3 regions of the Sphingobium sp. SA916 genome follow, and region 2 is predicted to be linked to each of the others. Evidence: predicted binding sites of a transcription regulator. Region 2 holds the regulator's gene; each other region holds the start of a gene.

Region 1 (10,142 bases), on a different contig from region 2:
GATCGCAAGCAGCGAATGATCGCGCTTGTTGCTCTCGATTAGCCGCTGGAGGTCGAGCAGCTTCAGTGTGAGAAAAATGAGGTTCGCCGAGCCCAGGCTGGCATCGGCGATGCCACGTCGGCCCTCGTCGATCAGCAGGCGAATCTGGCGGTTGATCCGCAGTGCGTCGGTGGCGGAAAATCCCAACGAGGGGTGGACGTCCTGCTTGGAGCCCGCCATCGTCGAAAACAGCTCAGCGATGCTGGCTTCGAGCGTCTTCACTTCGTTCAAGTCAACGGCAGCCTTGCTTGCTTCGGCAATCTTATCCCCAATCGCCTCGAGCTTCGCCTTGTCGATGCCAACGAACGCATCTTCAACAAGTGGTCTCAAAGGAGATTTTCGCCATGCTGACAGATCGCTTTCTACGTCGCGAAGCGCCGGTAGCAAGTCCATGGTAACACGGCGCCGCAAATCATGTGAGAAACGCTTGGCTTCGTCCTCTCCGCCGAAGCACACGAACTCGAAATCGTTGTCACTGGCGGGGAAGCCTTGCACCCCCGACCGCGCGCGGAGCTGGTAGGTTAACCTGACGGTATTGGGGTCGTCGTCGAGTCGAAAATCGGTAAGCACCGCGAGTACATCTAGATCGTCCTCGAAGCCCTTAATCTCGACCGACACGGTGATCGTGATCTCGGGATCTATCGCCTCTAAACCATCCCAGAAATCCGAAAGCCCCAGCTGCCGGCTGCTGTCAGGAAGTGAAGCGTCGAAAATCAGACGCAGTCCGAACAACAGATTGCTCTTTCCAACCCTATTTTCACCAACAATGACGACGTTGCCATTCAACGCGACATCCAGATCGCGAAAGTTCCGGAAATTTTCGATCTTGATGCGTGATAGGTACATATGGCTCGCCCCTTTCCCTCGGTCGCCGTCTATACAGCGAATGATTGACGTGCCACCATCAATCGCACCTATCGGAAGTCAACCGCGCTGCCAGCTCACTCGAGGGAAGTCGAAGGCGTCAATCTGCCCACGCTACCGTCAGCCGACCAGGGACCACGCTGGTTGCGTGGCGGGATCATGCCTGGCCGCTGGACGAAGACGATGTCCCTGATACGGGCGTCTCGCTGCATAAGCGCCGAGCGCAGCGTATCGTAGCGTTCGGCATGCGGCACGTTGCTGTCGTCGTAGATGTAGACGATCATCCGGTCCCAGTTCCGGAGGTCGGTAAAATAGAGGCCTAGATCGCCGGCGACTTCTTCCTCGATGCGGGAGAAGTCGCCAGCACTCCGCGCGATCTTCACCTCGACGATCGTCTTGAGCCCGCGGATTCCGAAATCGAACCGGGGCTGCTTCTGTCCGAAACCAGGTAGATATTGCTCATCAACGAGATTCTCACCGAAACGTGGCTCAAGCACGGCCCAGAGAAATGCCTGAACATGAGCCTCCGAATCGATCAGCCAGCGCGCTGGCCCGATCCCGCTGCGATTGGGCTTCACATCCCATACCCACCGCCTGAAGGCGGATTGTGTGGCCTCCAGCATCGCCACCAAGCTGCTATAATCGGGCACCAACTCGACGGACATCCGCCGGACGAGCAAATCGAGCGTTGCCAGCCAGATTGCTCCGCGCTCGAGTTCGCCCTGTGCCGGGTTCACCGAGGAGAGCAGGGCCGCCATCAATTCCTGGCGCCGCTCCGCCGCAAACGGAGTAACTGTTGCAAAGGCATTCGGCCAATATTGGCGCAGGACCAAGTCGGTCGCCAGCGCATCGACCGATCCTTGCGGATCGGCACGCAATCGCCCCGCACCGTCGAGGAGGTCGGCGGCCAGCTGCCGCGCCCGGTTCGACCAGGCATCAGGCTCGGTATTCTCGTTTGCGATGCCGAGCAGCCATTTGGACCGCTCGGCGCCGAGGCCATCGGTATCGCCCGCCGCAGCGATCCCGGTTGCGATGCCGAGCAGGGCGAGGTCATCGGTCCCAAGCTCGCCGCGTCCGCCTTTCGATCGTCCGCGAAGGCGATCGACCGCGCGCGCAAACGCAGAAGCGTCAAATTCCGAACCGCCCGCTAGATATCCAACGCGGGCAAGCGCTGGAATGCCGCCATAATCGAGGTCGCCGGAAGGCAAGGCACTGGCGAACAGACCTCCTCGATCCCGTAAGATCGCCTGTGCGAAACCGAGAGAGGTTTCCGAAGCCAGGGGCAGCGAGCCGGCAACCACGGCTTCGAGTGCCATGAGCTTCGCCTCGAGGATTCCGGATGCGTTCAGAGGAACCACATCCTGCTCCGCAGCGCGCCGGCGGTCAGCACGCTGCTGTTCCAGCCGGGCACAGAGCGGAGATTCCCGAGGGCGTTGGCGATGAGACGTGAATAGGCGATCGATACGGGCTCGATCGACGGGAAATAGCTTCGCCATGACAGATAGGAGAAGCTGTAGACCTGCCGTGCCAGATAGGTGAGGTCGCTGAAATCGGACTCGGGATGGAGCGTCAGCCTGAGCGGACGCGGCAATCCCTGTTCGGCCGTCTTGACCTCCTTCGTGCCCGTCAGCTGTAAGAGAGCCGAGCGCTCATCGAGCTGCAGGCAGATGCCGCGCATCGGAACCCCGATACCTTTCAGGAGCCGCCGCCTGTCGGCGTAATAGGTCACGCCTTCCTGGGACGGATCGAACAGCGCGAAATCATGAAAGCGCGAAATGTCGAGAAAGGCGAACTCGACCTCGTGCTCACCCTTCAGCAAGTCCTGGACGAGCTGCTTGATCGCGTCGATTTCGACATGTTTGAGCGGCTTATAAACGTGGAAGATAAGGCGAACGCGATCGCGCGGCTGCCAGTTATTGTCCTTGCGCACCGTATCGATGGTCGTCTTGAGGCTGGCGAGCAGGGCATCGGCGTAGTTCTCGAACTCGACCTCACGCGTCTGGCCCCAGACGAGATAGCGGCCATCGCCCTGGAAGACGGTGGTGATGCCGACGAACCGTGACTTCGGCCCAAAACGGCCCTCACTGACTTCAGTATAGCCGAGGCCCACGACCAGCTCATGCGTTGCCGGCATGCGGGTCGAGATCACGAATGGAGAGCCGCCCAGCTTCGCATAGGATGCAAGCGCCAGATTGTTCGCCATATAGGCGAGATTGGACTGCTGCATATCGGCGGTTTCAGCCTGGACGCTCTGCACCGGAACACCGACCGCCATGAACGCTGCCTTGGCGGCGAAATAGGGATTGCGGTCGTTGCGCAGTTGTTTGAAGTCGGCCCGGATCTGGACCAGCGCGAGATCGGGCGTTTCGGGCAGACGCGTCAGCAAGCGCTGAATGGCCTCGCGATAGGCCTCGGGCGTTGGTTCGGCGACCTCCTCGAATTCGAACTGGACTCTCGACAATCGAAGCTTGCCGATCAGCCCGCCGCGAAAGGGATTTTCCGGAATCTTGCTACGTCCCCGCACGGCGTCCTGCCATGCATCCTCGGCGATGCCGTCTCTTAGCGTGCGGGCGAGCTGATCGATCCGGCCCCGGAAGCGGGACTCACAGATGATCGCAATGACCGGCTCGTTGCGCTCGTGCTGCATATATTTGAACGGGCCGTGCTGCTTCACGCCCACGTCTGGGTGGGCGCCCGTCTCGCGGCCTTGCGCGCCAAACAGAAAGCCGGGTCGGTCGGTCGAGATGAGCGGTGGAAACAGGGTATTTCCGCGCTGCACGAGCGCACCGACCTCAACTGCCATTCCCGCGATGCGAAGCGTCTCGAGATGACCGGCGACGCCGCCATGAACCTCACGGATCTTCGCGAGCTTGTCGTTGGCGGTCGAGAAGGGCGCGCGCCGCTTGCGCAAGCCTTCCAGGATTTTCGGTGCATCGCGTGGATAGAAATGACGGATCAACGCTTCCAAATTCTCCTGCCGAGGTTCCAGCGTGACATGATCGGGGTCGACAAATTCCTCGCCGGCAAAGTCATTCAGCTGAAGCTTGCCGCCATTGACACCGATGACCCTGCCGAGCGTCTCCAGCCGTGCCAGCACATTGTCCTGGCCGCTATCTGCGCGCGCACAGACATAACAGCCGATCGGATCGAACCGGTCGCGGATCAGCTCACCGACCGGCATCTCGAGCTCGTTGGAGGTGCTGACATCGAGCATCAACGCGAGAAAAGGCTCGGCGCCCTGATGCGGCGCTCCGAGCACGCGAAGATCGAAACTGTGGCGAACCAGAACGTCGAGGCCGTTCGTTTCCGCGAGACCCTGGGCACGTACTGCCGCCGAAAGCAGTGAGGCCTTGCGGTTACCCCAGCATTGAAGCGGGCGGGCACGCCTCAGGATCGTCCGGCGCGGAGCCAGCCAATTGAGCAACGCGTGATTGACCGCCTTTCCGAGGAGCGCGAGATGATCCTGGGTGTTGATCCTGACGGGCGCTCCGAAAGGCCTAGCTCCTTGCCCCATCGGGATGTCATAGATTGCGGAGTTCCGGGCATCATAACGGAAGGCATGTGTCGATTGGTGTGCCTCGCGGAGGGCCCGATATTGCTCCTCATCCTTGTATGCCGTCCGCCCAGCCTCGAACTCCTCGTTTGAGAAGCGGATAGGCGCCAGATTGAGACCCAGTCGGTTGGTATAGCCGAACTGCTTGATGGGCGGCTGGGCGGGAGCTGTGCGGCTCCCAGCATCTTCGCGCATGCGCGTCTCGATTTCGGCTCTCACACTTTCAAGATATCACGCGTTCCCGATATGTCCATGTTATCTTGAGCCGTGATTGTTGAACGTTTGCCGTCGACATCGCGCACCAGATAGGCCCAAAGCGAATCGCCGGTCCATTCCGGATGTCTGCGGTCCTCAGATCATCACCCGGAACCTGACAGTCGCGAAAGTCCCCGCTCCTGCCTAAATGCCGCCTGTCAGTGATGCTCCTTCCTGTGTGCCAGACTGCGAAATGTGATCGACCAGCGCACGGCCTCCATCTCGGCGATCCTGTGCTCCCAGAGGTGCCGCGCCTCACCTGCCATATGGTAAATCCCGCGCGGTACCAGTGGCGCAGAGGCTCGCTGGAACTGGCTGCCCAGCCGCCGGCGAAATCGCATTGTCGCCGGTTCACCCAGCGATATTCCAACCACATGCTCGAACACCGGTCGATCCCGGTGCCAGCCGATGCCGGCGCCGGGATCATAGCGGATGACCAAGGCCTGCACGAGATCCGCAGGCTCAATGCCAGCGAAACGGGCGGCGCGGGCCTTCACAGACTGAAGCCAGTTCGGAATCGGCTCCGTGGGCGCGAAAGCTCCTGTCTGAAAATCATAACTCCATCCAAAGCTGCGCGTCAGCCGCTTGCCGGTCCACTGCTGAAATCGAAAAGGGCTGAGATCCACAGCGTCGATCTGCGCTATCAGCGCCCGTTCCTCCTCGGGCGTGATGAAGTTTTCCGCCTGGTGCAGTCCAGGTAGCAGGGGTTGGCCAAACAGGTCGGCTTGCCCATTGGCAGGATGGCGCAGCATGGTCATGTTACGCGCAACCGCTCAGAGGGCCAGGCTGATCTGCACCGGCTTGGTCAGAATTTCCTCGATGGAAAAAATATGCGCTGGCGGCGTCACCAGCAGATCAGCCTCCGGCATCTTGTAATCCAGCCACTGCATCACCTGCCGCCGGTGGATGATCGCGCCGTGCCGCTCCTGATAGCGCATCACCTCAGGGTTCGCGTCCACGGTGATGATCCTATAGCTGACCGGCCAGTCGCCCATGGCTGGCTCCCAGATGGCGGCGAGATAGAAGAAATTGCCGTCCTCCATCGTCACGCGGAATTTCTTCTCGCCATTGCGGATGTGAAATTCCGAGGCCGGCACCAGGCAGCGATTGCGGGGAAAATCCCGCCCTTCCGAGCGGATGAATTCATAGCGAACCCCGTCGCTGAAGCGTGGGTTGGAACCCCATGCCGCCTCGATCATCTCAAGCTCTTGCATGTCATCCGGGTTGCGCCGGATGATGGCACGGCGACTTCCGAGCGCCTCGGAGTCGAAGGGAGTTGCTTTCGAGTCCATGGATTGGAACATACAGGGAACGAACAGCGGTAGCAAGCCGCCGCCATCAATCAGGAGGCCTGATGTGCAACGACTATCGGCTTGAGGTGGATATCGCCTCGATCGTCGAGGACTTTGAGGATCTCAAGATCAAGATGCCCGAGGGCACCCCGAATGTGCCGGCGCGGGCTGATATCAAAATGACCGACATGGCGCCGATCGTGCGGAGCATCGAAGGAGAGCGCGGCGCGGGCGAACTCGTCAACCGGCGCTGGAGCTGGCCAGGACATAATGGCAAGCCTGTTTATAATTTCCGAAGCGAAGGCCGCGCGTTCACCTCACAGCGCTGCCTCATCCTGGCCGACGGCTTCTACGAGTTTACCGATCCCGCCGATCCCAGCCAGAAGCGACTCGACAAATGGCTCTTCACCATGGCCGACCATAAATGGTTCTGCATCGCCGGCATCTGGCGGGAAAGCCCGCTGGGCGAAGCCTTCACGATGCTGACCATGGATGCAGGGCCGGACGTCGCCCCTTACCATCACCGCCAGGTCATTCCGCTCGCGCGGGACCAGTGGGCTGACTGGCTCGATCCCAATGTCGCGGCCAAGGAAGTTCTGCGTTGGTTGCCTGCGGGGAGTTTACCCGTCACCCAGGTCTACGGCGCCCCGCCGGCGCAGGGAGCGCTCCTCTGATGACCACTGATGCCACCATCGCTCGATTCGTCGATGCTCAGACAAACAGCTACGCGACGGCGCTGTCCGAGATCCGCGCCGGCGCGAAGCGATCCCATTGGATGTGGTTTATCTTTCCCCAGCTGCGAGGGCTCGGGCTTAGTCCCACCGCCCATTATTACGGCATCGCCTCGCTTGAGGAGGCGCGGGCCTATCTCAACCACCCGATCCTCGGGCCACGCTATCGCGAATGCGTCGAGGCATTGCAGCAGCTTGGCACCAGCGACCCTGTTGCTGTCTTCCGTACCGTCGACGCCATGAAGCTGCGCTCGTCGCTCACCCTATTCGAGGCAGCGGCCCCCTCCCCTTTGTTTGCCGCAGCGTTGGATCGCTGGTTTTCCGGCGAGCGCGATCCCGCGACTCGGCAGATACTCGAAGGTTGAACCATGTTGGGACTTAAGCGGCGCAAAAATCGAGATTCATCGCCCTTGACGAAACCGCGCATCGAACGGAACATATAGGGAACATTTGAGTCGTTATGTTCCCATGTCCACGCTGTCCCCTTCTCCCGATCGGCTGCGCGCCGATCAGCTTGCCGCGCTTCGCGCCGGGCTGGCCCATGCCCGCGCTGCCAGCGGTCCGGCACTTCCCTTTGACGTTCCCGCGCTGGACGATCGGCTTGCCGATCATGGATTGAACGGTGCCGGACTGCATGAGTTTGCGGCTGCGTCCGCAACGCTGAGCGACGATGCCGCTGCCACCCTGTTCGCCGCCGGCGTGGCCGCGCGCTTCGCCGCGCAGCCTGGCCTCACCGTCTTCTGGGCGCTGACCAGCTTCGATCTTTATGCCCCTGGCCTCCAGCAGGTCGGGCTTGGGCCCGACAAGGTCTTCTATGCCCAGGGCCAGAAGGACAGCGTGGTGCTGGCCATGGCCGAGGACGCGCTGCGCGACGGATCGCTGGCCTGCGTCATCGCCGAGGTGAAGGCGGCGGACCAGACCGCAACTCGTCGCCTCCAGCTCGCCGCATCCGACAGCCAGACACCGATGCTGCTCTATCGCAGGCACCGCGTTCGCGACCGATGTCCCTTGACCGGGCTTTCGTCTGCCATGACCCGTTGGCGGATCGGCTGCGTGCCGTCGGCCCGCCTCCCCCACCCCGGGGTCGGCCGCCCGCGGTGGTCGGTCGAGCTTGTCCGCCAGCGTAACGGCAACCCCTTCTCCCTCGAACTGGATGCGTGCGATGATACGGGTCGCCTCGATCTACCTGCCGCAGCTCGCAATCGAGCGGCTCCGGCGGACAGAGCGACCAGCCAGGCCGCTTGAGCCGACGGGGCTGCCGGCCGCCCCGCGCTTTGCGTCCCCTGTCGACGATGATCCCGGCGCCTGTTCCGTGCCGCGCGGCGGCGGCTGGCGCCCCGGTGCCCGCTGGGCGCGCGATGGCGCGCTTGGGAGCCGACCGAGCCAGGCCGAGATCGATGCGCTCCCTGCCCATCAGCGCCCCACCCTGCGCGAAATGGGGCGACGCAGCGAGTCCGCCGAGCATCCCTTCAAGGCCATGCCGGCCGATGAAGGGGGAAAGAGCGTGGGAAGCACGCCCACACTCACATGGTCGACGTTCTGGGGACAGCCCACGATCCTGATCGAACGCGCGGGGCAGCGCGATGTGGTGACGGCTGCCTGCCCTATCGCGCTTGAACTTGGCCTGCGCCCCGGCATGGCAGCCGCCCATGCCCGCGCGCTGGTAACCGACCTGGAGGTACGCGATGCCGATCCTCAAGCCGACCAGGCCTGGCTCGATCGGCTGGCTCTTCACGCCGTGGGATACTGGACGCCCACCGCCTGCGTTTCCGGCACGGATGGGCTCTGGCTCGATCTCACCGGCACGACCCATTTGTTCGGCGGCGAAGCCCGCTTCTGCCGCCGTCTGCTTCGTTTCCTGGAGCGCCTGGGCTTTACCGCGAGCATCGCCATTGCCGGGACGCCGGGCGCTGCCCATGCGCTCGCGCGTTACAGCGGGCAGGCCATCACCTTGTTGCCTCGCGGCGAAGAAACCCAGGCGATTGCCGATCTGCCGCTGGCCGCTCTGCGCCTCGATCCAGAAGCGCTTGCGTCGGCCGCCCGCTTCGGCCTCGATCGCATCGCCGATCTCGATCCTATGCCACGCGGTCCACTGGCAAAGCGCCTCGGCCTCGCCACCGTCCGGCGGCTAGACCAGGCGCGCGGTATGGTGGCGGAACCGATCGTGCCGGTCGTGCCGTTCGAGGCGCCGCGCGTGGAGCGACGATTGCTCGAACCCATCGGCACTGCCGAAGCCATCACCCAGGTGATCGGCGATCTGATCGATGATTTGGTGACGCTGCTACAGGAACGCGGTGTGGGCTTGCGATCGGCGCATCTCAGCTGCCTGATTGTCGACGGCTCGGAGCAGCGGGTGGCGATCGGTACCGCGCGCGCTACCCGCGATCCCAGACATCTCAAACGGATGCTCGTCATGCGGGTCGAGAAGATCGATCCGGGTCTCGGCATCGAGGCGATGACGCTCACGACGCCGCGAGTCGAGGCGTTGAGGGCGCAGACGCTGGAAGCCGGGCTTGGGTCCAGCCGTCGGCCGCCCGATATCGCGCCGCTGGTCGATCAGCTGGCTGGCCGGATCGAGCCCGATGCCCCGTTCCGTCTGTCCTCCCGCGAGAGCGACGTGCCCGAACGCGCGGTCAGCCGGACGGAGCCGCTCGCTAGGCCGGTTGGCTGGCCGGGCTGGAAGCGGCCCGTGCGCATGCTCAAAAAGCCTGAGCTTCTCTCCCACGTCGTGGCGCTGCTTCCCGATCATCCGCCTCGCCGGTTCACCTGGCGACGGACGGATTATCGCGTGGTTGCGGGCGATGGCCCCGAACGCATCCATGGCGAGTGGTGGCGCAATGCCCGCGAAATGTGGGCAGTCCGAGACTATTTCCGGGTCGAGGCGGCGGGCGGCGAGCGCTTCTGGATTTTCCGCCGGGGCGATGGCGTCGATGCGCCGACCGGGGATCTAAGCTGGTACATGCATGGGCTGTTCGGCTGATGACCCGCTATGTCGAGCTTCAGGTAACGAGCCATTTCTCGTTTCTGCGCGGCGCATCCTCGCCCGAACAGCTTTTCTCCGCCGCGGCGCTGCTCGGGCACGAGGCGCTGGGGCTTGCCGATTGGGGGAGCGTCGCGGGCGTGGTGCGCGGGTGGGACGCGCAAAAGACGACCGGCGTCCGAATGATTGCGGGCGCGCGGGTCGATCTGACCGATGGCCGCGCTTTGTTGCTCTATCCGACCGACCGTCCAGCCTGGTCGCGGCTGACCCGACTTCTCTCGGTCGGCAAGGCGCGCGGCGGCAAGGGCCGCTGTTTGCTCAACTGGAGCGACGTCGCCCATCATGCCGAGGGCCTTATCGCCATCCTAGTGCCGGACATGGCGTGCAATGCGACCCTCTCCAGCCTCTGCGAACTGCGCGATGTCTTT
Region 2 (10,142 bases):
GACCACGCCGCACATGATCGCCATCGGGTGGGCATCGCGGCGGAAACCGCGGTAGAAGGTGGTGAGCTGCTCATGCACCATGGTGTGGCGCGTGATGGTGCGCGTGAAATCCTCCAGTTCCTTCTTCGAGGGCAGTTCGCCGTTGAGGAGGAGGTAGGACACTTCCATGAAGCTCGACTGTTCGGCAAGCTGGTCGATCGGATAGCCGCGATGCAGCAGCACACCGGCGTCGCCGTCGATATAGGTCAGGCCCGAATCGCAGCTCGCGGTCGAGGTGAAGCCGGGGTCGTAGGTAAACATGCCGGTGTTGGCGTAGAGCTTGCGAACGTCGATGACCTGCGGTCCGACCGTGCCGTTCAGAATGGCATAGTCTTTCGCGTTGCCGTCGACGCTCAAAGTGGCATTGTTATCCGACATGGTATTCTCCTGATACTTCAATTGGCCGATGCGTGCCTCACAGCGGCCAATCGTTCCAAGCTCTCCGTCTTCCCCAGAAGGAAAAGGACGTCGAAAATTCCCGGCGAAACCGTGCGACCGGTCAGCGCCGCGCGCAAAGGCTGCGCGACCTTTCCAAGCCCGAGGCCGGCATCCTCTGCCACGCGGCGAATGGCTTCTTCGATCGCTTCGACCGTCCAGGACTGGACGGGTGCAAGAGCGTCGGCTGTCTGTCCCAGCAGCGCGCGTGCGGAATCGTCTAGCAGAGCAAGCGCCTTCTCGTCAAAATCGAGCGGGCAATTTTTGAACAAGAATTCGGCGCCCTCCGCAATTTCGTTAAGCGTCCTGGCGCGCGGCTTGAGCGACGGCATGGCCTCGGCAAGCCGTTTCTCGCCATCCTCCGGCAGGTCGATGTTCAACCTTGCCGCAACCCTTGGCGCGACCAGCGCGGCAAGGCGCGCGTCATCCGCCTCCCGCAGATAATGGCCGTTCAGATTCTCCAGCTTCTTGATGTCGAAGCGAGAGGGCGAGCGGCCGACACCTGAAATATCAAAGAGTTCCACCGCACGCTCGCGGGAAATGATCTCCTCATCGCCATGGCCCCAGCCGAGTCGCAGCAGATAGTTGAACACCGCTTCGGGCAGCATGCCCAACTCGTCGCGATAGGCATCGACGCCAAGCGCGCCGTGCCGCTTGGACAGCTTCGCGCCGTCGGCTCCGTGGATCAGCGGGATATGGGCGTAGATGGGCTCTTCCCAATTCATCGCCTTTATGATGCCTAGCTGGCGGAACGCATTGTTGAGATGGTCGTCGCCGCGAATGACATGGGTGACGCCCATGTCATGGTCGTCGACCACCACCGCCAGCATATAGGTGGGCGTGCCGTCCGAACGCAGCAGGATCATGTCGTCCAGCTCCGCATTCTGGACGACGACGCGGCCCTGCACGGCGTCCTCGATCACCGTCTCACCTTCGCGCGGCGCTTTCAGGCGGATGACGAAGGGCGCGCCTTCCGGGGCTTCGGAGGGATCGCGGTCCCGCCACCGTCCGTCATAGCGCATCGGCTGCTTGGCGGCGCGCTGCCGCTCGCGCAGTTCCGCCAGTTCCTCGGGCGTCGCATAGCAGCGATAGGCATGGCCGGAGGCGAGCATCTGGTTCGCCACTTCGGCATGGCGTGGCGTGCGCTCGAACTGGAAGACCGCCGGTTCGTCGCCGCCCAGCCCCAGCCATTCCAGCCCGTCGAAGATGGCGGCGACCGCTTCCTCGGTGGAGCGGGCCCGGTCTGTGTCCTCGATCCGCAGCAGGAACTTGCCGCCGTGATGACGTGCGAACAGCCAGTTGAATAGCGCGGTGCGCGCGCCGCCGATGTGAAGAAAACCGGTAGGCGACGGCGCAAAACGGGTTACTACCTGCTTGTTCGAACCTGTAGCACTCACCGTTTCATTCCCTGCCATTCGCCCGGATACCACCCGACCCATCCATGATCGCGACGCCCCCTAGCATGGCTTTCGAGCCACGACAAACCTCCGTTGTCAGTTCGGCCCGGGGGAAAGCGGCGCGGATTTGGCGCGGCGTGGAGCTGTGGCTGGAGGAGGAGCGCGAACGGTTGCCGCTATGGGTTCCAGTCGCCCTGGCTGCGGGAATCGCGGCCTGGTTCCTTCTGCCTAATCGACTGGAATGGCTGGCCTTTTGCTGCGTGACGCTTGCGGTTGCCTGCGCCGCGCTGCTTTTGCCGCCCGGTGGCCGGGTGCGTCAGGCGATCGTCGTCGGTGGCATTCTTGCCTGTGCGGGGTGCCTGCTGGTCTGGGGGAAAGCGACGATCGTCGGATCGCCGCCCCTCGACCGCCCGGCCTTCATCTCGCTGAAGGGGGAGGTCCGGTCGGTCGAAAGGCTGCCCGCGCAGCACATGAGTCGCGTGCTGGTCCGGCCTGTCGGCGTGCCTGCCCTGCCGCCCCTGGTGCGCGTCAATCTTGACGATGCGTCGATGCCGCCGGGGGTCGGAGAGGGAGCCATCATAGCCTTCCGCACAAGGCTGATGCCGCCTGCGCCGCCCAGCCTGCCGGGCGGCTATGATTTTGCGCGCCGCGCCTATTTCGAGGGCGTCGGCGCGACCGGGCGTGTGCTGCCGCCGGTTACGGTCCTGCGGCCGGCCACGGCCGGCCCCCGGTTGAGGGCGCGTCTGTTCGAGCATATCCTGGAGCGCGTTCCGGGACAGGGCGCCGGCATCGCCGCTGCCCTGGCCACCGGCGATCAGGGCGCGATCGCGCAGGCAGATGCGGAGGCGATGCGGCGGAGCGGCCTTGCGCATCTGCTGTCGATCAGCGGTCTGCATGTCACGGCCCTGATCGCTGCGGTGATCTTCCTGTTGATGCGGATGATGGCGCTCAGCCGCCGGGCGGCTCTCGACTGGCCGCTGATGCTGCTGGCCGCGGGCGGCGGCGCTCTGGCGGGCATCGGCTATACGCTTCTGACTGGCGCAGAGGTGCCGACCGTGCGATCCTGCGTCGCTGCCCTGCTTGTGCTGGGCGGACTGGCGATGGGACGGGACGCAATCACGCTCAGGCTCGTGGCGGCGGGGGCGCTGGTGGTGCTGATCCTCTGGCCAGAAGCACTGGTGGGGCCGAGCTTCCAGATGAGCTTCGCGGCCGTGATAGCCCTGGTGTCGCTGGGCGAGCATCCCGCCTTCCGCGCCTTTCTCGCGCCGCGTGACGAAGGGGTGGGGCGCCGGATCGGACGCAATCTTGCGGGCATGCTGGCGACCGGCCTGGTCGTGGAGCTGGTGCTGGCGCCGATCGCGCTGTTCCATTTCCACAAGGCGGGCATGTTGGGGTCGATGGCCAATCTGGTGGCCATACCGCTTACGACCCTGGTGGTCATGCCGCTGGAGGCGACGGCCTTGCTGCTGGACCTAGGCGGGTGGGGTGCGCCCTTCTGGTGGCTTGCCGCGCGATCGATCGACCTGCTGTTGCTGATTGCCCATGGCGTGGCGTCCAGCCCTTGGGCGGTGGTACTGGCGCCCGCCCAGTCGGGCGTGGTGTTCGGCCTGATGCTGCTGGGCATGCTGTGGTGCCTGCTATGGCGAAGCCGGTGGCGCTGGGCGGGTCTGATGCCCGTGACCACCGGCGTCATGATGGTGCTGACCAGCCCGATGCCCGCCATATTGATAAGCGGGGACGGCCGGCATGTCGCGGTGCGCACTGCCGATGGCGGCATGGCGATGCTGCGGGCGCGAGCCGGCGGCTATGCGCGCGACGTCATAGCGGAAAGCGCGGGTTATGACGGTACCTTGCAGGCATTGACGGCGCTGCCCCAGGCCCGCTGTTCTCCCGATCTATGCGCCGTTCGCCTGAAGGGAGGGGGCCGAAACTGGAACCTGTTGCTGACGCGAAGCAGCGTGAGGATCGATAATGCGATACTGGCGCGGGATTGCGCCTATTCAGACATCGTCGTCAGCGACCGCCGCCTGCCGGGCGCCTGTCGCCCACGCTGGCTGAAGGTGGATCGACGCTTCCTCGCCAGGACGGGTGGCCTGACCATCGATCTGGACCATGGCACCATGCGCAGCGCGAAGGCGTGGCATGACGAGCACCCCTGGGTCGCGCGGCCTTCCAGCCGGCCGCGCGAATACAGGAAGCATCAGTTATAGCGGCGCAGCAACCCGGCCAGCTTGCCCTGGATGCGAACCTGCCGAGGGTCGTAGATCTGCGGTTCATAGGCGCTGTTGGCGGGATCGAGCCTGACCTTCGGACCCTCACGCCGGAAATATTTCAGCGTCGCTTCATTTTCGTCGATCAGGGCGACCACGATCTGCCCCTCGCGCGCGACGTCGGTGCGCTGGATAAGCGCGAAATCGCCGTCCAGAATGCCCGCTTCGACCATTGAATCCCCTGCCACTTCCAGCGCATAATGATCCCCGGTGCCCAGCAGCGCGGCGGGAACGGAAAGCATGTTCTGCCCCTCCAGCGCCTCGATCGGCACGCCCGCCGCGATCCGGCCGTGCAGCGGAATCTCCAATATGTCGTTGGCGGCGACCGGGGGTCTGCTGGCTACCGGACCGGGCGTCAGCGGCGGCTTGGCAGGCACGACGACCTTGGGAGCGCGATGCATGGCATCGGGCAGCTTGAGCACTTCCAGTGCGCGGGCGCGATTGGGCAGGCGGCGGATGAAGCCGCGTTCCTCCAACGCATTGATCAGGCGGTGGATGCCGGATTTGGACCGCAGGTCCAGCGCTTCCTTCATCTCCTCGAAAGAGGGGGATACGCCTCCCTCCTCCAGCCGGGTCTGAATGAAGCTCAGCAATTCCTGTTGCTTGGGTGTCAACATCTCGCCTTGCCCTCCTTGGAACGGATGGAGAACGCATAGGAAACGGAACGGGGCAAGTCAAGCGCCTAACCGTTGGGCGCTTTTGCTGGAACGCGGGAGGCCCCAGGCCGTTTAACGCCTGCCTTCCACGAAGAAGGTGAATAGGAGAGAAAGATGGCCAACCAGAACAACCAGGGCGGCGGTCAACGTCGCGACCAGCAGGGCGGCGACCGCTCCAGCCAGGGTGGACGCCAGCAGCAGCAGGAAGACCGGCAGGGCCAGATGGGCGATGAACGCCGTCAGGACAAGTCGCCCGGCAAGCAGCAGCGTTGAAGGAACGGCGGCGGTCCAGCAGGGCTGACATCGCCGCCATCCGTCAGGACTGCACTGGAAGGGGTCGCGCGGCGGCCCCTTTCCTTATGCGAGGGGAAGGACCGTGACGGGATCGCCGGCGGCAGCCGGAGCAGAGCCGGCGGGGCGCAGGATGAGGCAGTCGGCCATCGCCATGGCCGCGGTGGCGGCGCTGTCCTGCGATGTCACGGAAACGATGCCCGCTTCCGTGCGGAACGCGCGGAGGTAATCGTCGCGTTCCCCCGTGGCGGGCAGCGGCGCGGCGAGCGTCGCCGGCGCGGTGCGGGGCAGGGGCGATGCCGCGCCCATCATGTTGCGGACCAGCGGCAACAGGAACAGCGTCGCCGTCACGAAGGCCGATACCGGATTGCCCGGCAGGCCCAGGAAGACGGCGGAACCCAATGTCCCCGCCATCAACGGCTTGCCCGGACGCATGCGGATCTTCCAGAAATCGAGCGAACCCCCGGCCTGGACGAAAGCCGGGCGGACGATGTCGTGATCGCCCACCGATGCGCCGCCGGTCGAAACGATGATGTCCGCCTGGCTGGCGCGGGCAAAGGCCTTGACCATGCCGGGGAGATCGTCCGGCACGATCCCCAGATCGATGACATCGCAGGAAAGGCCGGCGAGCAGGGCGGCCAGCATGGGCGCGTTGGAGGAGGGAAGCTGGCCGGGCTGCGTCGGCGCACCGGGGGGCACGAGTTCGTTGCCGGTCGAGAGCAGGGCGACCCGCGCCCGGCGCGATACGGGCAGCGTCCCATGCCCGGCCAGCACGGCGAGCGCGATCTGCGCCGCCCCCAATGCGCTGCCGGCCTTCAGCAAAAGGCCGTCCTTGCGGAAGTCGGAACCGGCCGGACGCACATGACGCCCCTTCGTCAGCGCCTCCTCCAGCCCGCGCAGCATGTCCCCCTCCCGCGCGGCATTTTCCTGAATCAGGATGCTGTCGGCGCCCTGCGGCAAGGGCGCGCCGGTGAAGATGCGGCAGGCCTGGCCGGGTTCTAGGGGCGGAGGCGGCGGGCCGCCCGCCGCGCTTTCGGCGGCGACCTGCCATGGCCCGGGCCATTCGGCGGCGCGCACGGCATAGCCGTCCATGGCGGAAAGATCGGCCCAGGGCTGATCACGCAGCGCAACGACATCTTCCTTCAGCCATCGTCCGGCGCAGGCGGGAATGGGCATATGCTCCGTCGGCAGCGGCCTTGCCAGCGCCATCAGGCGGCTCTGCGCCTCCGCGACCGGAAGCAGGCTCATGATGCCGGCCCGTCCCCAGCCGTCCAGTCGCCGGACTTGCCGCCGCTCTTGGCCAGCAGGCGCACGTCGCTGATGATCATGCCCTTGTCCAGCGCCTTGGCCATGTCATAGACCGTCAGCAACGCGACCGACGCGGCGGTCAGCGCCTCCATCTCGACGCCGGTCTGACCGGCGGTCTTCGCGGTCGCCGTCACGGTCACGCCGCTGCCGTCGAGATCGAGGTCGATGCTGACCGAACTGAGCGGAATCGGGTGGCAGAGCGGGATGAGGTCGGCGGTCCGCTTGGCCGCCATGATGCCCGCCACGCGGGCCACGGCCAGCACGTCGCCCTTCTTCACCAATCCCTGCTCGATCGCTGCTGCTGCATCGGGACTCATGCTGATGCGGCCGCTCGCGACAGCCTTGCGCGCGGTCGTCGCCTTGGCGGAAACATCGACCATATGGGCCGACCCCTCCTCGTCCAGATGGGTGAGCTTGCTCATCGCCCCGTCAGCAGCCTGCGCGTGGCGGTTTCGACATCCGCCTGCCTCATCAGGGTTTCCCCCACCAGAAAGCAGCGCACGCCATGGTCCGACATGGCGATCAGGTCGTCATGGCTGCCGATGCCGCTTTCCGCAACGAAGGTGCATCCTTCCGGAGCCTGTCCGACCAGTTCGTAGGTGCGGGCGAAATCGACCGTGAAGTCGCGCAAGTCGCGATTATTGACGCCGATCAGGCGCGAGCGGAGCTTCATCGCGCGCTCCAGTTCCTGCGCATCATGCACTTCAACCAGCGCATCCATGCCCAGGCCAAGGGCGGCGTCCTCTATCTCCGCCATCTGATTGTCGTCCAGCGCGGCGGCGATGATCAGGATCGCGTCGGCGCCGAGCGATCGGCTTTCCAGCACCTGCCAGGGATCGACCATGAAATCCTTGCGCAGCACCGGCAGGGCGCAGGCCGATCGGGCCGCGACCAGATAATCGTCATGCCCCTGGAAATAAGGTTCGTCGGTCAGCACCGACAGGCAGGCCGCGCCACCCGCCGCATAGGCGCGGGCATGGGCGGGCGGATCGAAATCGGGGCGGATCAGGCCCTTGGACGGGCTGGCCTTCTTGATCTCCGCGATCAGGCCGAATCCGGAGCGGGCGGCACCGTCCAGCGCCTTGCGGAAGCCGCGCGGAGGCGTCTGTTCGGCGGCGCGGGCGTGAAGCGAGGAGATGGGCGTGGCGGCCTTGCGCCGGGCGACTTCCTCCCGCTTTACATCGCAGATTTCGATCAGCTTGTTCGTCATTTATAGGCTATCCAGCAATTGAGCAGCGCGTTGGCAAGGCCGCGGTCGATGGTTTCGGCGGCTTCCTCCACGCCTTCGCGGAAATCGGACACGGCGTCGGCCACGACAAGGGCGGCGGCGGCGTTCAGCAGCACCGCGTCACGATAAGGCCCCGCTTCGCCTTGCAACAGGGCGCGCAGGGCGGCGGCGTTATAGGCGGGGTCGCCCCCCCTGATCGCCTCGACCGGATGGGTGGACAGGCCGAGTTCGGCAGCGGTCAGGCGGCGCGTCGCAACCAGCCTGCCGCCTTTCACCTCCGCCAGAGCATTGCCGCCGGCCAGCGACAGTTCGTCAAGCCCTTCGTCGCCTGAAACGATCATCGCATGATCGACGCCCAGTTCCGCAAGCGCCTCCGCATAGACGGGGACATAGTCCGGACGCGCTATGCCGACCAGTTGACGGCGCACCCCGGCCGGATTGGCGAGCGGCCCCATCAGGTTGAAGATGGTGCGTTCCCCGATCGCCCTGCGGATGGGGCCAAGCCGTTTGAGCGCGGGATGATAATTCTGCGCAAAAAGGAAACAGATGCCAAGATCGGCCAGCGTCGCTTCGGCTGTCGTGGCGGCGCGGTCCAGGTCCAGGCCGAGCGCTTCCAGCGTATCGGCTGCGCCGGCCTTGGAGGAAGCGGCGCGGTTGCCATGCTTGGCCACGGGCACGCCCGCCGACGCAACCACCAGCGACACGGCGGTCGAAACGTTGAGGGTATGATGGCCATCGCCGCCCGTGCCGCAGACATCGATCGTGCCCGCCGACGCCGTGACTGGGATCATGCGGTGGCGCATGGCGCGGGCGGCGGCGGCGATTTCCGTTGCCGTCTCGCCACGCCGGGCCATAGCGATGAGAAAGCCCGCGATCTCCTCTTCCGGCAGGTTGGCGTCGAACAGCAGGTCGAAAGCCTTTGCGGCCTGTTGCGCGTCGAGTGGGGTGGCGGGATCGGGCAGGTGGGTCATCGACGCTGCCTTAATCATGGGAAGGAGCCGGAGTCGAGATGGGGAAGCGCGAAAGTCGTTATGGCAGCGCAATATGGTGCGCTAGGCGATGCGGTCGCAGGCGGCGAGATTTGCGGGTTTGCCGCCGCGGTCCCGCCTTCGCGTGATTTGCCGGACTGGCTGATTTGGGGGGTAATCGGACACCCCCTTATCCCTCTCCCTTGAGGGAGAGGGCTGCGCAGACTTGGCAGCTTGCTGCTTAGTCGTAGCTGGGTGAGGGGGTTGCGATCCAGGGGATCGCGCGGGCCACAGGCCCGCTCCCCCTCATCAAACTCCGCCCAGGCTCCTTCATCGCCAAGGCTTCCTGTCCTTCCCCCTCAAGGGAGAAGGAAGGTCCTGAATTGGCCATTCCCCCCAAATTCCGAACTTGGCCTAAGGTGAGGCCGCTTCAGGCCGCCGCGCGTTCGCGAACCGGAATGCCGGCGATCCGCATGAAGTTCGCCAGCATGTCATGACCATGTTCGGTGGCGATGCTTTCCGGGTGGAACTGGACCGAATGGATCGGCAGGTCGCGATGCCGGAAACCCATGACCGAGCCGTCCTCGCTGGTGGCGTTGACGATCAGCGTTTCGGGAATCTCCTCGACGATCAGCGAATGGTAGCGGGTGGCCGTGAAGGGCGAAGGCAGCCCCTGAAACAGACCCGTGCCGTCATGGGTGACGGGAGAGGTCTTGCCGTGCATCAGGCCGCCGCGCACCACCTTGCCGCCGAAATGCTGGCCGATCGACTGATGGCCCAGGCACACACCCAGCAGCGGCGCACCCGCATCGGCGCAGGCGGCCACGAGATCGAGGCTGACGCCCGCTTCATTGGGCGTGCACGGACCGGGCGACAGCAGAAATGCCTGCGCGCCGGTGGAAAGGGCCTGGCCGGCGGAAATGGCGTCGTTGCGGACAACCTCCACCTGCGCTCCCAATTCCATGAGATAATGGACGAGGTTCCAGGTGAAGCTGTCATAATTGTCGATGACGAGGATCATGCAGCGGCTTTAGCGCGGGATCGAAGCTTGGGGAAGGGCCGCATTTCCGCAGCGGCGGCGATTTGGGCGGGAAGCCGGACAGGGAGTGTCGACCCCAAGCGCATGTGCTTCCGCGAAGGCAGGGGGCAAGCATCGACTGGCGGCAGCGAATGGATTTCCCTTCATTCGCCCATCTCGTCCCATTTGAAAGCCAAGCGGGTTTCACCGGTCTGCACGCCGTCCGGGTCGAAGCGGCGCTCTGAAATGACGCCTTGTCCCCGCGCGTCGACTGCGACGATCGTGCTGCATCGCGTGCCATAGACGGGATTGCGGATGAAGATGGGCGAGATCATCGCCTCCGCCGGAATGTCGGAGGGCGCATCGGGGGCAATGCCGGCGTGGGGCAGGCTTTCCGCGCGGAGGGCGCCGAACAGCGCCAGAGGATCTTCGGCTCCGGCGACCAGCCAGTCGAGCAAGGCGGATTTGAGGGCGAGCGTCTTCGGCCAAGGCGCATCGAGCGTGCCGTTGGAAAGGCCATATAGGCCAGGCG
Region 3 (10,142 bases), on a different contig from region 2:
CACAAGCATTTGCGATTTCTGCCGCTGAGGTTGCATTGTAAGCACCTGCTACCCAAAGATAGTCGTCGTTATCAAATGGTGAAGATGTGAAAGAATCTGGGAGCAGATAACCCTTCTCATCACGGATAGTTATACGGGTAGCCCAAGACGAGACATAGCCTCTTTCATAAACCATACGTAAAAACATGTCGCCTACGCCGGGTTGGCCAGAAAATGAAGCATGATTTCGATATTTGTCGAAATATTCTGACTCGCTATCCAGGATAATCCTGCCGTTCTCGGCTATATCCCTAAGATATTCAGCGCAAGAAATTCGACACTCTTCTGACGCATCTGGAAAGTTTGTGGGTAGTCCCAATGATTCCTTGGTAAGGTCGTTGGCGACAACCAAAACATTCTCATCAACTACTCTGAGCATTGCGATTTCTCATCCGCCATATCGACGCTGCCTTCTCACGCGCTATTATGTCCCCCATCTGATCACCGAAGAAATCCTTAGGCCAGTTCTCCACTCCCCCGAAGAGGTTGACTTGGAGCGGAGAGAGGTTCGATTGCCCTCCTTCATTTTCGCAAAAGAATAAAGCGATATCATTCTGAGTTATATTTCCAAATTCGGTCTCACGTTCAGCAATTCGCCGTAGAAGTCGATTTAAAAAATGTTCGCTATGGGATTCAATTATGAGCTGAAGTTTTCTGTTTATAGCAGTTGCTATAACTAAGTCCGCTATTCCCGCCTGTACATGGGGGTGTAGATGTATCTCTGGCTGCTCAATCAGAATTGTTGATCCCGCCGGGACATAATACAGTAACGTCAACATCGGAAGAATTTGGGAAACGCCAAAGCCCACATCAGTTATGAGCGTCTCCACGGATTGTGGTCCCTTTTTCACATACACACGGAACAGACCAGACTCCTTGCCTACTTCATCAACCCGGAAAGAGTAAATAAGGCCAAGTTTTTGAAGCCACCAAGCAATCATTTCTTGGAAGCTTTTTGTAGGGCTCTTGTATTTAAGATTCCGTCGAAGGCCAAATTCGGTAGCACTTAAAATGGCTTCAACGGTGCGTTCACCCCGGCGACCCACATCAGCCGGAGTTGAGCCCGACCATGGATATTGTCTCTTCGGATCCTCGCGAAGCGGTCCGAGATGCAGAATTGAGTCCATTTGGTTGACATACGCGTTCTCGAATAGCCCCAAAAACTGAGCATTTTGAAAATACGTCTGTGCTTGGTCAGGCAGCGAAAAGCATTTGGTCGGCTCCGGCAAATCCCATGGACGCCCCATCGAACGAACGAACCTAAATAACTCTTCGTTAGAAGATGTTAGCTGATATCCGGGCTTTCCTTCTCTCCTATTCAAGGAAAAGCTGGCCATATTCGTCGTATAAGTAAGCTCGTTTGTCAGAATTTTTCTACCGCGGGATAATAGCTCAACTTTGATCCCGATTTCCCGAAAGTTGTAGGCTTTCCTCCTTTTCTGCGTAGTATCAGTAAATGATAAAGGCTTGTCCAAACTCCATTCCAGATGCCATTTTAGATTGCGGGCATCTTCATGCCTAAAAATTGAATCCTTATAGGAGCCCAGCTCAACCGGCGTGGAGGAATCGCCAAATTCCAAAACAGCTTGGCTGTTGGTTGAATCTTTTGTCTGCTTCAAGAGCAGCAGAAATTGAATGATGCTGCTCTTTCCCGAGGAGTTCGCCCCGAAAAGAACTGTTATAGGCCGAAATTCAACGGAAAGTTCGGCCCATGATTTAAAATTTTTTACGCTGAGCTTTTTGAGCATAGGCCATTTAAATCATGATAAGTTAATCGTCTAGAGCACCATTGGAAGTCTCTTATTCCGCCGCCACAGCCTCCATCCCCAACAACGGCGCTAAGTACCGCCCGGTAAAGCTCCGGGCGTTCTTCGCCACCTTCTCCGGTGTGCCTTCGGCGACGACTTCGCCGCCTTTGACGCCGCCTTCCGGGCCCATGTCGATGATCCAGTCGGCGGTCTTGATGACATCCAAATTGTGTTCGATCACGACCACGCTGTTGCCCTGTTCGACGAGGGCGTGGAGGACTTCGAGCAGTTTGCGGACGTCTTCGAAGTGCAGGCCGGTGGTGGGTTCGTCCAAGATGTAGAGCGTGTTGCCGGTGGCTCGGCGGGAGAGTTCCTTGGCGAGCTTGACGCGTTGGGCTTCGCCGCCCGACAGGGTCGTCGCCTGCTGGCCGACCTTGACATAGCCCAGGCCCACTTCGGCCAGCATCGCCATCTTGTCGCGGATGGGGGGGACGGCCTTGAAGAATTCCACCGCATCCTCGACCGTCATGTCGAGGACGTCGGCGATGGACTTGCCCTTGAACTTTACCTCCAGCGTCTCGCGATTGTAGCGGGCGCCGTGGCAGACGTCGCAGGTGACATAGACGTCGGGGAGGAAGTGCATCTCTATCTTGAGCACGCCGTCGCCCTGGCAGGCTTCGCAGCGGCCACCCTTGACGTTGAAGCTGAAGCGGCCGGGCTTGTAGCCGCGCGCCTGCGCTTCGGGGAGGCCCGCGAACCAGTCGCGGATGTTGGTGAAGGCGCCGGTGTAGGTCGCCGGGTTGGAGCGGGGGGTGCGGCCGATGGGCGACTGGTCGATGTCGATCACCTTGTCGCAATGTTCGAGGCCCGTCACCCTGTCGTGCGGGCCGGCGACGATGCGGGCGCCGTTGAGGGTGCGGGCGGACGCCGCATAGAGGGTGTCGATGGTGAAGCTGGACTTGCCCGAGCCCGATACGCCGGTGATGCAGGTGAAGGTGCCGAGCGGGATGCTGGCGGTGACATTTTGCAGGTTGTTGGCGCGGGCATTGTGGACGGTGAGTTTCTTGCCCGATCCCTTGCGGCGGCGGGGCGGGATTTCGATGCGGCGGGCGCCGTTCAGATAGTCGGCGGTCAGGCTGTCCTTGTGCGCGAGCAGTTCGTTGAGGGTGCCCTGCGCGACGATGGTGCCGCCGTGGACGCCCGCGCCCGGCCCCATGTCGACGATATAGTCGGCGGTGCGGATCGCGTCTTCGTCATGTTCCACGACGATGACGGTGTTGCCGAGGTCGCGCAGGCGCTTGAGCGTGATGAGCAGGCGGTCATTGTCGCGCTGGTGCAGGCCGATGGAGGGTTCGTCGAGGACGTAGAGGACGCCCGACAGGCCGCTGCCGATCTGCGAGGCGAGGCGGATGCGCTGGGACTCGCCGCCGGACAGGGTGCCGCTGGTGCGGTCCAGGTTCAGATAGTCGAGGCCGACATTGTTGAGGAAGCCGAGGCGCTCCACGATTTCCTTGAGGATGGCGCGGGCGATCTGGTTCTGCTGGTCGTTGAGGCGGCTGGGGAGGGTGGAGAAGAAGCCGAGCGCGTCCACCACCGAGCGGCGGGTGGACATGGAGATGTCTTCCCCCGCGATCTTCACCGCCAGCGCCTCCGGCTTGAGGCGGGCGCCGTGGCAGGTCTCGCACGGCATGGCGGTCTGGTATTTGCTGAGTTCCTCCCGCATCCAGGCGGATTCGGTCTGGAGGAGGCGGCGGTTGAGGTTGCCGATGACGCCTTCGAAGGGCTTTTTCACCTCATAGCTTTTCTTGCCGTCGACGAAGCGCAGGGTGACGGGCCGGCCGGCGGTGCCGTGGAGGATGATGAGCTTCACCTCCCCCGGCAGGTCGGCCCAGGGGGTGTCGAGGGAGAAGCCGAACTCCTTCGCAAGGGAGCCGAGGACCTGCATATAATAGGGGCTGGGCGGGTTGGACTTGGCCCAGGGGACGACCGCGCCCTTCTTGAGGCTGAGGGCTTCGTTGGGGACGACGAGTTCGGGGTCGAACTCCTGCCGTTCGCCCAGGCCGTCGCAGGCGGGGCAGGCGCCCTGCGGGGCGTTGAAGGAGAAGAGGCGCGGTTCGATCTCCGCTATGGTGAAGCCGCTGACGGGGCAGGCGAACTTCTCGCTGAAGACGATGCGGTTGGCGGGGATGCCTGCGCCCTTGAGGTTGCCGGTGGATTCCGCTTCGACCTCGCGGCCGGGGACGGCGCCGTCCGCGAGGTCGACATAGGCGAGGCCGTCGGCGAGTTTCAGGGCTTGTTCGAAGCTGTCGGCGAGGCGGGTGGCCATGTCGTCGCTGACGGCGAGGCGGTCGACCACCACTTCGATGTCATGCTTGTATTTCTTGTCGAGGGCGGGGGCGTCCTCGATGGCGTAGAGTTCGCCGTCGATGCGGACGCGGGTGAAGCCGGCCTTCTGCCACTCCGCCAGTTCCTTGCGATATTCGCCCTTGCGGCCGCGGACCACGGGGGCGAGGAGGTAGAAGCGCGTTCCTTCGGGCAGCTGCATCACGCGGTCGACCATCTGGCTGACCGTCTGGGCGCTGATGGGGAGGCCCGTGGCGGGCGAATAGGGGATGCCGACGCGCGCCCAGAGGAGGCGCATATAGTCGTAGATCTCCGTCACGGTGGCGACCGTGGAGCGCGGGTTGCGGCTGGTCGTCTTCTGCTCGATGGAGATGGCGGGGGAGAGGCCGTCAATATGTTCGACGTCCGGCTTCTGCATCATCTCCAGGAACTGGCGCGCATAGGCGGAGAGGGATTCGACATAGCGGCGCTGACCCTCGGCATAGATGGTGTCGAAGGCGAGGGAGGACTTGCCCGAGCCGGAAAGGCCGGTGATGACGATCAGGCTGTCGCGCGGAAGGTCGACGTCGACGCCCTTGAGATTATGCTCGCGTGCGCCGCGGACGCTTATGGTGGTCAGCATTCGGCAGACCTCTGCTGAGAAATTTGCGTGAGACTCATGGGGGCGTGTTGTTCCAGATTTGTTCTTGGGAGGCAAGGGCCGGTCGGGCGCAAGATAGGGACTGTGCGGCGAAAGGAAAAGGCGGCGGCTTTGCCCCCGCGCCGGGCTGGGTTAAAGGGCGGGGATGAGCGGGACTTTTGTTCGGATGCGGTTCGGCGCGCTGGGCGTCGCGATGGCGCTGGCGGCCTGTGGCGGGGGTGTGCGCTATCGGCCCGTGAGCGACGTGCCGGTGCGGGTGGGAAAGCCCTATAGCGTCAGGGGCGTGACCTATGTGCCTGCCGCCGATCCGGGCTATGATTATCTGGGCTATGCGAGCTGGTATGGCGGGGAGAGCGGGAACCGGACGGCCAATGGCGAGCGCTTTCGGCCGAAGGCGGTGACGGCGGCGCACGCGACGCTGCCTCTGCCGAGCTATGTCGAGGTGACGGCGCTGGAGACGGGGCGGACGATCCTGGTGCGGATCAACGATCGCGGGCCCTTTGCCGGGCGGGGGCGGATCATCGACCTGTCGCGCGGGGCGGCGGAGCAGCTGGGGATCAGGGCGACGGGCCATGCGCCGGTCAGGGTGCGCGTCGTGGAGCCGCCGGAGAAGGACCGCAGCAAGCTGCGCGAGGGGAAGGAGGCGCCGGAGCGGCCGGTCGTCGATGCGCGGACGCTCGCCAATTTGCGGGCGCAGCTCGCCGCGCAGGGGCGGTGATGTCGTTCGTGGAAGAATGTCGTCCGTTCGTCCACGGCTGATGTTGCCGGGCGTGATGGATGGGCGGATCATCGAATGGGGAAAACGGTCGTTGCGCACCCGCGCTATGATGCGGTTCGACATGGCGACGATCTGGCTATGGATCGACTGGCCCCGGGCCGTATCGCCGCAAGATGATTGAAAGAGATCCCGGAGAGCCCGACAGCTTCCTGGATGCACCCCCGGCCTTTCCCTTGCGCCGGGGGTGTTTTTATGTGCGCGAATTGTTGAACGATTGTAATTTTACGCTACGGAACGTTTGTTTTTCTGTCGTAAAATTGTCGTTCGTCCCCGTGAGACTGTATTTGGTCGACGGGAGCGCCGTTGGCCGACAGGGACAGGCGCCGGTCGAAAGCGAAAAGCGATGCATTTGCAATGCGCCTAAACAAAATGGGCGAAGACAGAGACGATGATCTGTTGAGGCCTTCTCTTCTCTTCGCTTGAGGTCTGCACCGCGCCCCACGCGGCCCAGGCCGACAAAAGCATAGCGTTGAGGAGACAATTGCCATGATCGCCATCAAGTTCACCGCTGCTCTCGCCGCCATGGCCGCCGCTGGCACGGCTTCCGCCATCGAATTCGAGTCCAACGGAAAGAGTGTCGAGGTCAGCTATCATGATCTGGACCTGTCGAAGACGAGCGACCAACGCGTCCTGAATGCCCGTATACGGCGTGCCGCGGCAAAGGTCTGCCCGCTCAACGATACCACGGCCGCGATCGAGAAGTGTCAGCAGGTTGCAGCCGCGCATGTTCGCGGCGCTGTGGACCTTGCCGTCGCCAAGGCTCAGAATGGGGAGCGCTTTGCCGATCTGAGCAAGTAAAAGCCAGTCGGCGCAGGCGCCTGAGTTATTCAATCGGTTTTTGGAAAAGGGCCCGGAATTCACCGGGCCTTTCCTTTTGTGGGCGCGGAGCGTTGCGGCGTCCCGTGGGCGCTGTCCTCCATCGTCTTGGGCGGTTTCCCTTCCCATCTGCGATGGATTGAAGGGGTCAGCGGCCTGCCATGGCGCGGGCGTTGGTGAGATAGGTGCGGCCGATGCGGATTTCCGTGCCGTCCGCGAGGCAGGCTGACCAGACGCCGCTGCCGTCGTGGCGCAGCCGGGAGATATGGTCGCGGCGCACGATGTGGGAGCGGTGCAGGCGGACGAACTGCTGCGGGTCCAGCCGGTTTTCCAGCGAACTGATCGTCTGGTGCAGCAGATAGCTATTGGCCCCCACATGCAGCCGCATATAGTCGCGTTCCGCCTCGATCCGGTCGATCTGGACCGCGCCGATGCGGATCAGTTCGGAACGGTGCGGCACCCAGAATTCCTCCGCCCATTCGGGTTCGTCCTGCGTGCTGGTGGCGGGGGAGGGGACGGTGCGGTTGCCCAGCGCCTGTTCGACGCGGTCGATGGCGCGGGACAGGCGTTCATGGGCGACCGGCTTCAGCAGATAGTCCACGGCGGCAAGGTCGAAGGCCTCCACCGCGAAACCTTCGAAAGCGGTGACGAAGATCACTGCCGGGCAGATGCCCATGCGCGAGGTCGCCCGCGCCACCCCGATGCCGTCGAGCAGCGGCATGGCGATGTCGAGCATCACCAGGTCCGGTTCCAGCCCCTCGATCAGGCGCAGCGCCGCCTCCCCGTCGCTGGCGGTGCCGACCAGCGCGATGCGCGGTTCGCGGGCGCAGAGCATCTGGAGGCGCTCGACCGCCAATGGTTCGTCGTCGACGATCAGCGTTCGGATGGGCATGGGTTCGACCTTTCACGGATTGCGCCAAGGATGGGGAAATTCCGTACCCTAGAGCAGATTCCGATCCGATTGCATCGGCTCGACTGCTCTAGGTTTTTGTTTTGTCGCGTTTTCCGAGTCAGCAGATGATTCCATCTGCTTGGAAAACGCTCCAGGCTGCGGCGACAGCATCCATTGTGCCTCTACCCACCTGCGGTTGCTGGGGAGAAATGGATGCTGAAGCAAGTTCAGCATGACGTCGCTTATATTTTCAAGTTGAATGTCGATACGGCCTAGCTCCGGCGGATTATGGGGAGGGTCAGGTCCACCGCGAAGCCGCCGCCGGCGCGCGGGCCATAGTCGATCCGGCCCTGTTCGCCGAAGCGGGCGGTCAGGCGGTCGCGCACATTGGCGAGGCCGATGCCGCTGCCCGCGTCCGCTTCGCTGGGCGGCTTGTCGCCATTGTCGGTGACGCTGATGTGGAGCATGCCCTCCTCCTCCCGCGCTTCGATGGCGATGGTCACCGGGCTGGAGGTGCGCGACACGCCATATTTGATCGCATTTTCCACCAGCGGTTGCAGGATCAGGCCGGGAACGCAGGCATTGAGCAGGGCGTCCGGGATGCGGATGCTGGTCGACAGGCGATCCGGGAAGCGCACCGCTTCGATGTCCAGATAGAGTTTCTGGAGATGCACTTCCTCCTCCAGCGATACGTCCTCCAGCGGGTCGCCGGTTAGGCTGGTGCGGTAGAAATTGGAGAGGGAGAGGATCATCTGTTCCGCCTCGTCGCGCCGGTCCTTCATGACCAGCGAAGAGAGCGAGTTCAGCGTGTTGAACAGGAAATGGGGGTTCACCTGATAGCGCAGGGAGCGCAGTTCGGCCTGCTGGGCGGCGCGTTCCAGCCGGTCGGCGCGGCGTTCGACGCGATGCGCCTCGCTGGCGTAGGAGAGGGCGAGGTACAGGCCGGCCCAGGCGGCGAGGAAGAAATAGCGGCTGATCGCGTCCTCCACGATCTGCATCAGGGCGAAGCCCTGTTCGCTCGCATATTTCTGATAATCGGCGTCAGGAAACAGCGAGGCCGGGTCGTAGATGTTGAAGACGTAGAAATTGGCCGCCGCCGTCGCCAGCGCGAAGGGCGCGGCGAGCGAGAAGGCGGCGACGATGCGCGTCGTCAGCGGCTGGCGGTCGAAGCGGCGCAGGCAAAGATAGAGGACCCAGGTGACGACGATGCCGATCACCGTCACCACCGCGCGGCGCGCGGCCATGGCCCCCTGCGCCTCGAACCCCATGACGGAGGCGCGCAGCGTCACCAGCACCGCGTAGAAGAACCAGAAACCCAATATCGAATACAGTGCGACCGTCGGCGGCACGCCAGGCTCGCCGTCCTCGTTTTTTATGCTCATGGGCGAAAGTCTAGGACAAGGCGCGGCGTCTGTCGCCCCTTGGCGGCGAAGCTGGTCGAAGGGTTCCATGCGTTGGTCGATAGGGGCGGCGGGCGGAACCCGCCCTTGCCGCCGTCCGTTTCATGGTTCGAGGCGCCGGCGCGCCAAAAAAGGAGAGCATGATGAGCGACAAGACCGATATTCGGCCCAACAGCCGCGAGGAAGCCGACGACAGGCGGCCTACCGACGCGCAGGACCATGCGGTGACGACGGAGGAGAAGCTGGACGAGGGATTGATGGACAGCATGGATGCATCCGATCCGCCATCGGCGACCGCGCCGGGCGATCATGGCGATCCGGTCCCGTCTTCCGGTTTTCCTGAAGGCAGGGATCGGCCGGACGGCGAGGATCGGAAGGACGGGCGATAGACGATAGGGGAAATCGTGATATGATCGGTTGGGAGGGCAGCCGCGCGTTGCCCTCCGCAGGTGAGAGGAGCCACTTCATATGCCGACTTCCGCCACTCCCGCGATCGAACGCATTGCCCGCGTGCTGGCCGGGCGCCAGCTCAGCCTGAACGGCGAGGGCGACGATCCGCATGCGGCGAGCGCAGTCGATGCCAGTTGGCAGGACCATGTCGACGATGCCTATGCGATCCTGCACACGCTGCGGGAGCCCGATGCGCAAATGGCGCAGGCGGGCGACGTGGCCGTATGGCGCAGCATGATCGGCGCGGTGCTGGAGCGCAGGGCCGGGTAAGGCATCGCGCAGAAACGCCTGTCCTGAGCCGGTCGTGGATGGGTGTTTTGCGCTGAAAGGGATGCGGCTGAAAACGATGCGAAAGCGGAAAATTCGAGCGCGCGGCCTGCATCCGGTTTAACGCGGCGCGCTCCATGGCGGCGACCGGGTTTGGGTTGCCCTTGCCGATCGGCCTGTCCTGCTTGAAGGGATCGGGAGCCGGGCCTCCGCCCTGGCGGATTATCGGGCAGCTTGGTTGTGCGCGCATGAGCCATTCGCCGCATTCGAGCGCCTCGCACGAAAAGCCCGTTTGGAGGAAAGCGGCTGCCGCCGGACAATGCCGGCGGGGGCTTGGCGGCGAACCGGCTCATGCTACTCGATTGGGCGCATTCATAAAAATTACATGTTGCGCTGCACAAGGAAAAATGATTCCCTGTGTCTGTCGGCAGAACCGGCGCTTAAGCTTGCAGTAACCATCGGGGGCGCATGTTCTGCTTACGACTTGAAGTCGGAGGGCAAAAGCATGGGCACGAGTGCAAGACCTGCGGACGGGGCGATTACCCTGGCGGAGTTGCGTGAATTCGCCAGTTTCCCGGCCGCTACGCAGCGTTACATCCGAAGATCGCTGGACATCGGACTTCATCGGCGCGACGCCATGAAGCTGTGGTCGCGCGACATGGTGGAGGAAGCCAGCATTCGCGCGCAGGCGCGGATCTACGGGCGGCTGGAGGAGATCAAGGCGCGGGTGCCCGATGACAGCGGCTTGGACCAGATGGAGCCTTTCATG

What was found. The regulator LexA, encoded in region 2, represses DNA repair genes until DNA is damaged. The targets are predictions, from matches to a motif close to GTTCCNCNCTTGTTCT.
Region 1: A8G00_RS03710 (ImuA family protein) is a predicted target of LexA. The motif match lies at 7,167-7,182, and genes of this name have one in related genera.
Region 3: uvrA (excinuclease ABC subunit UvrA) is a predicted target of LexA. The motif match lies at 4,802-4,817, and genes of this name have one in related genera.

The regions. Positions count from the first base shown of each region.
Region 1 is NZ_LXYF01000014.1:73,142-83,283, reverse strand. Features, by position in the region: gene A8G00_RS03745 (ATP-dependent endonuclease) at 1-885, opposite strand, end outside; gene A8G00_RS03740 (hypothetical protein) at 981-2,219, opposite strand; gene A8G00_RS03735 (Piwi domain-containing protein) at 2,249-4,651, opposite strand; gene A8G00_RS03730 (alpha-ketoglutarate-dependent dioxygenase AlkB) at 4,870-5,469, opposite strand; gene A8G00_RS03725 (SOS response-associated peptidase family protein) at 5,485-6,039, opposite strand; gene A8G00_RS03720 (SOS response-associated peptidase) at 6,066-6,677, shown strand; gene A8G00_RS03715 (DUF1810 domain-containing protein) at 6,677-7,099, shown strand; gene A8G00_RS03710 (ImuA family protein) at 7,203-7,979, shown strand; gene A8G00_RS03705 (DUF6504 family protein) at 7,897-9,714, shown strand; gene A8G00_RS03700 (error-prone DNA polymerase) at 9,714-10,142, shown strand, end outside.
Region 2 is NZ_LXYF01000037.1:23,393-33,534, forward strand. Features, by position in the region: gene A8G00_RS11245 (citrate synthase) at 1-417, opposite strand, end outside; gene gltX (glutamate--tRNA ligase) at 435-1,889, opposite strand; gene A8G00_RS11255 (ComEC/Rec2 family competence protein) at 1,937-4,081, shown strand; gene lexA (transcriptional repressor LexA) at 4,072-4,758, opposite strand; gene A8G00_RS25150 (hypothetical protein) at 4,912-5,070, shown strand; gene glp (gephyrin-like molybdotransferase Glp) at 5,155-6,336, opposite strand; gene moaC (cyclic pyranopterin monophosphate synthase MoaC) at 6,333-6,818, opposite strand; gene trpC (indole-3-glycerol phosphate synthase TrpC) at 6,815-7,606, opposite strand; gene trpD (anthranilate phosphoribosyltransferase) at 7,603-8,595, opposite strand; gene A8G00_RS11285 (aminodeoxychorismate/anthranilate synthase component II) at 9,023-9,613, opposite strand; gene A8G00_RS11290 (NRDE family protein) at 9,775-10,142, opposite strand, start outside.
Region 3 is NZ_LXYF01000001.1:233,805-243,946, reverse strand. Features, by position in the region: gene A8G00_RS24670 (hypothetical protein) at 1-418, opposite strand, end outside; gene A8G00_RS01255 (DUF3696 domain-containing protein) at 402-1,787, opposite strand; gene uvrA (excinuclease ABC subunit UvrA) at 1,840-4,752, opposite strand; gene A8G00_RS01245 (septal ring lytic transglycosylase RlpA family protein) at 4,916-5,488, shown strand; gene A8G00_RS24930 (hypothetical protein) at 5,529-5,669, shown strand; gene A8G00_RS01240 (UrcA family protein) at 6,035-6,346, shown strand; gene A8G00_RS01235 (LytTR family DNA-binding domain-containing protein) at 6,513-7,256, opposite strand; gene A8G00_RS01230 (sensor histidine kinase) at 7,529-8,638, opposite strand; gene A8G00_RS01225 (hypothetical protein) at 8,800-9,045, shown strand; gene A8G00_RS01220 (hypothetical protein) at 9,125-9,376, shown strand; gene A8G00_RS01215 (hypothetical protein) at 9,879-10,142, shown strand, end outside.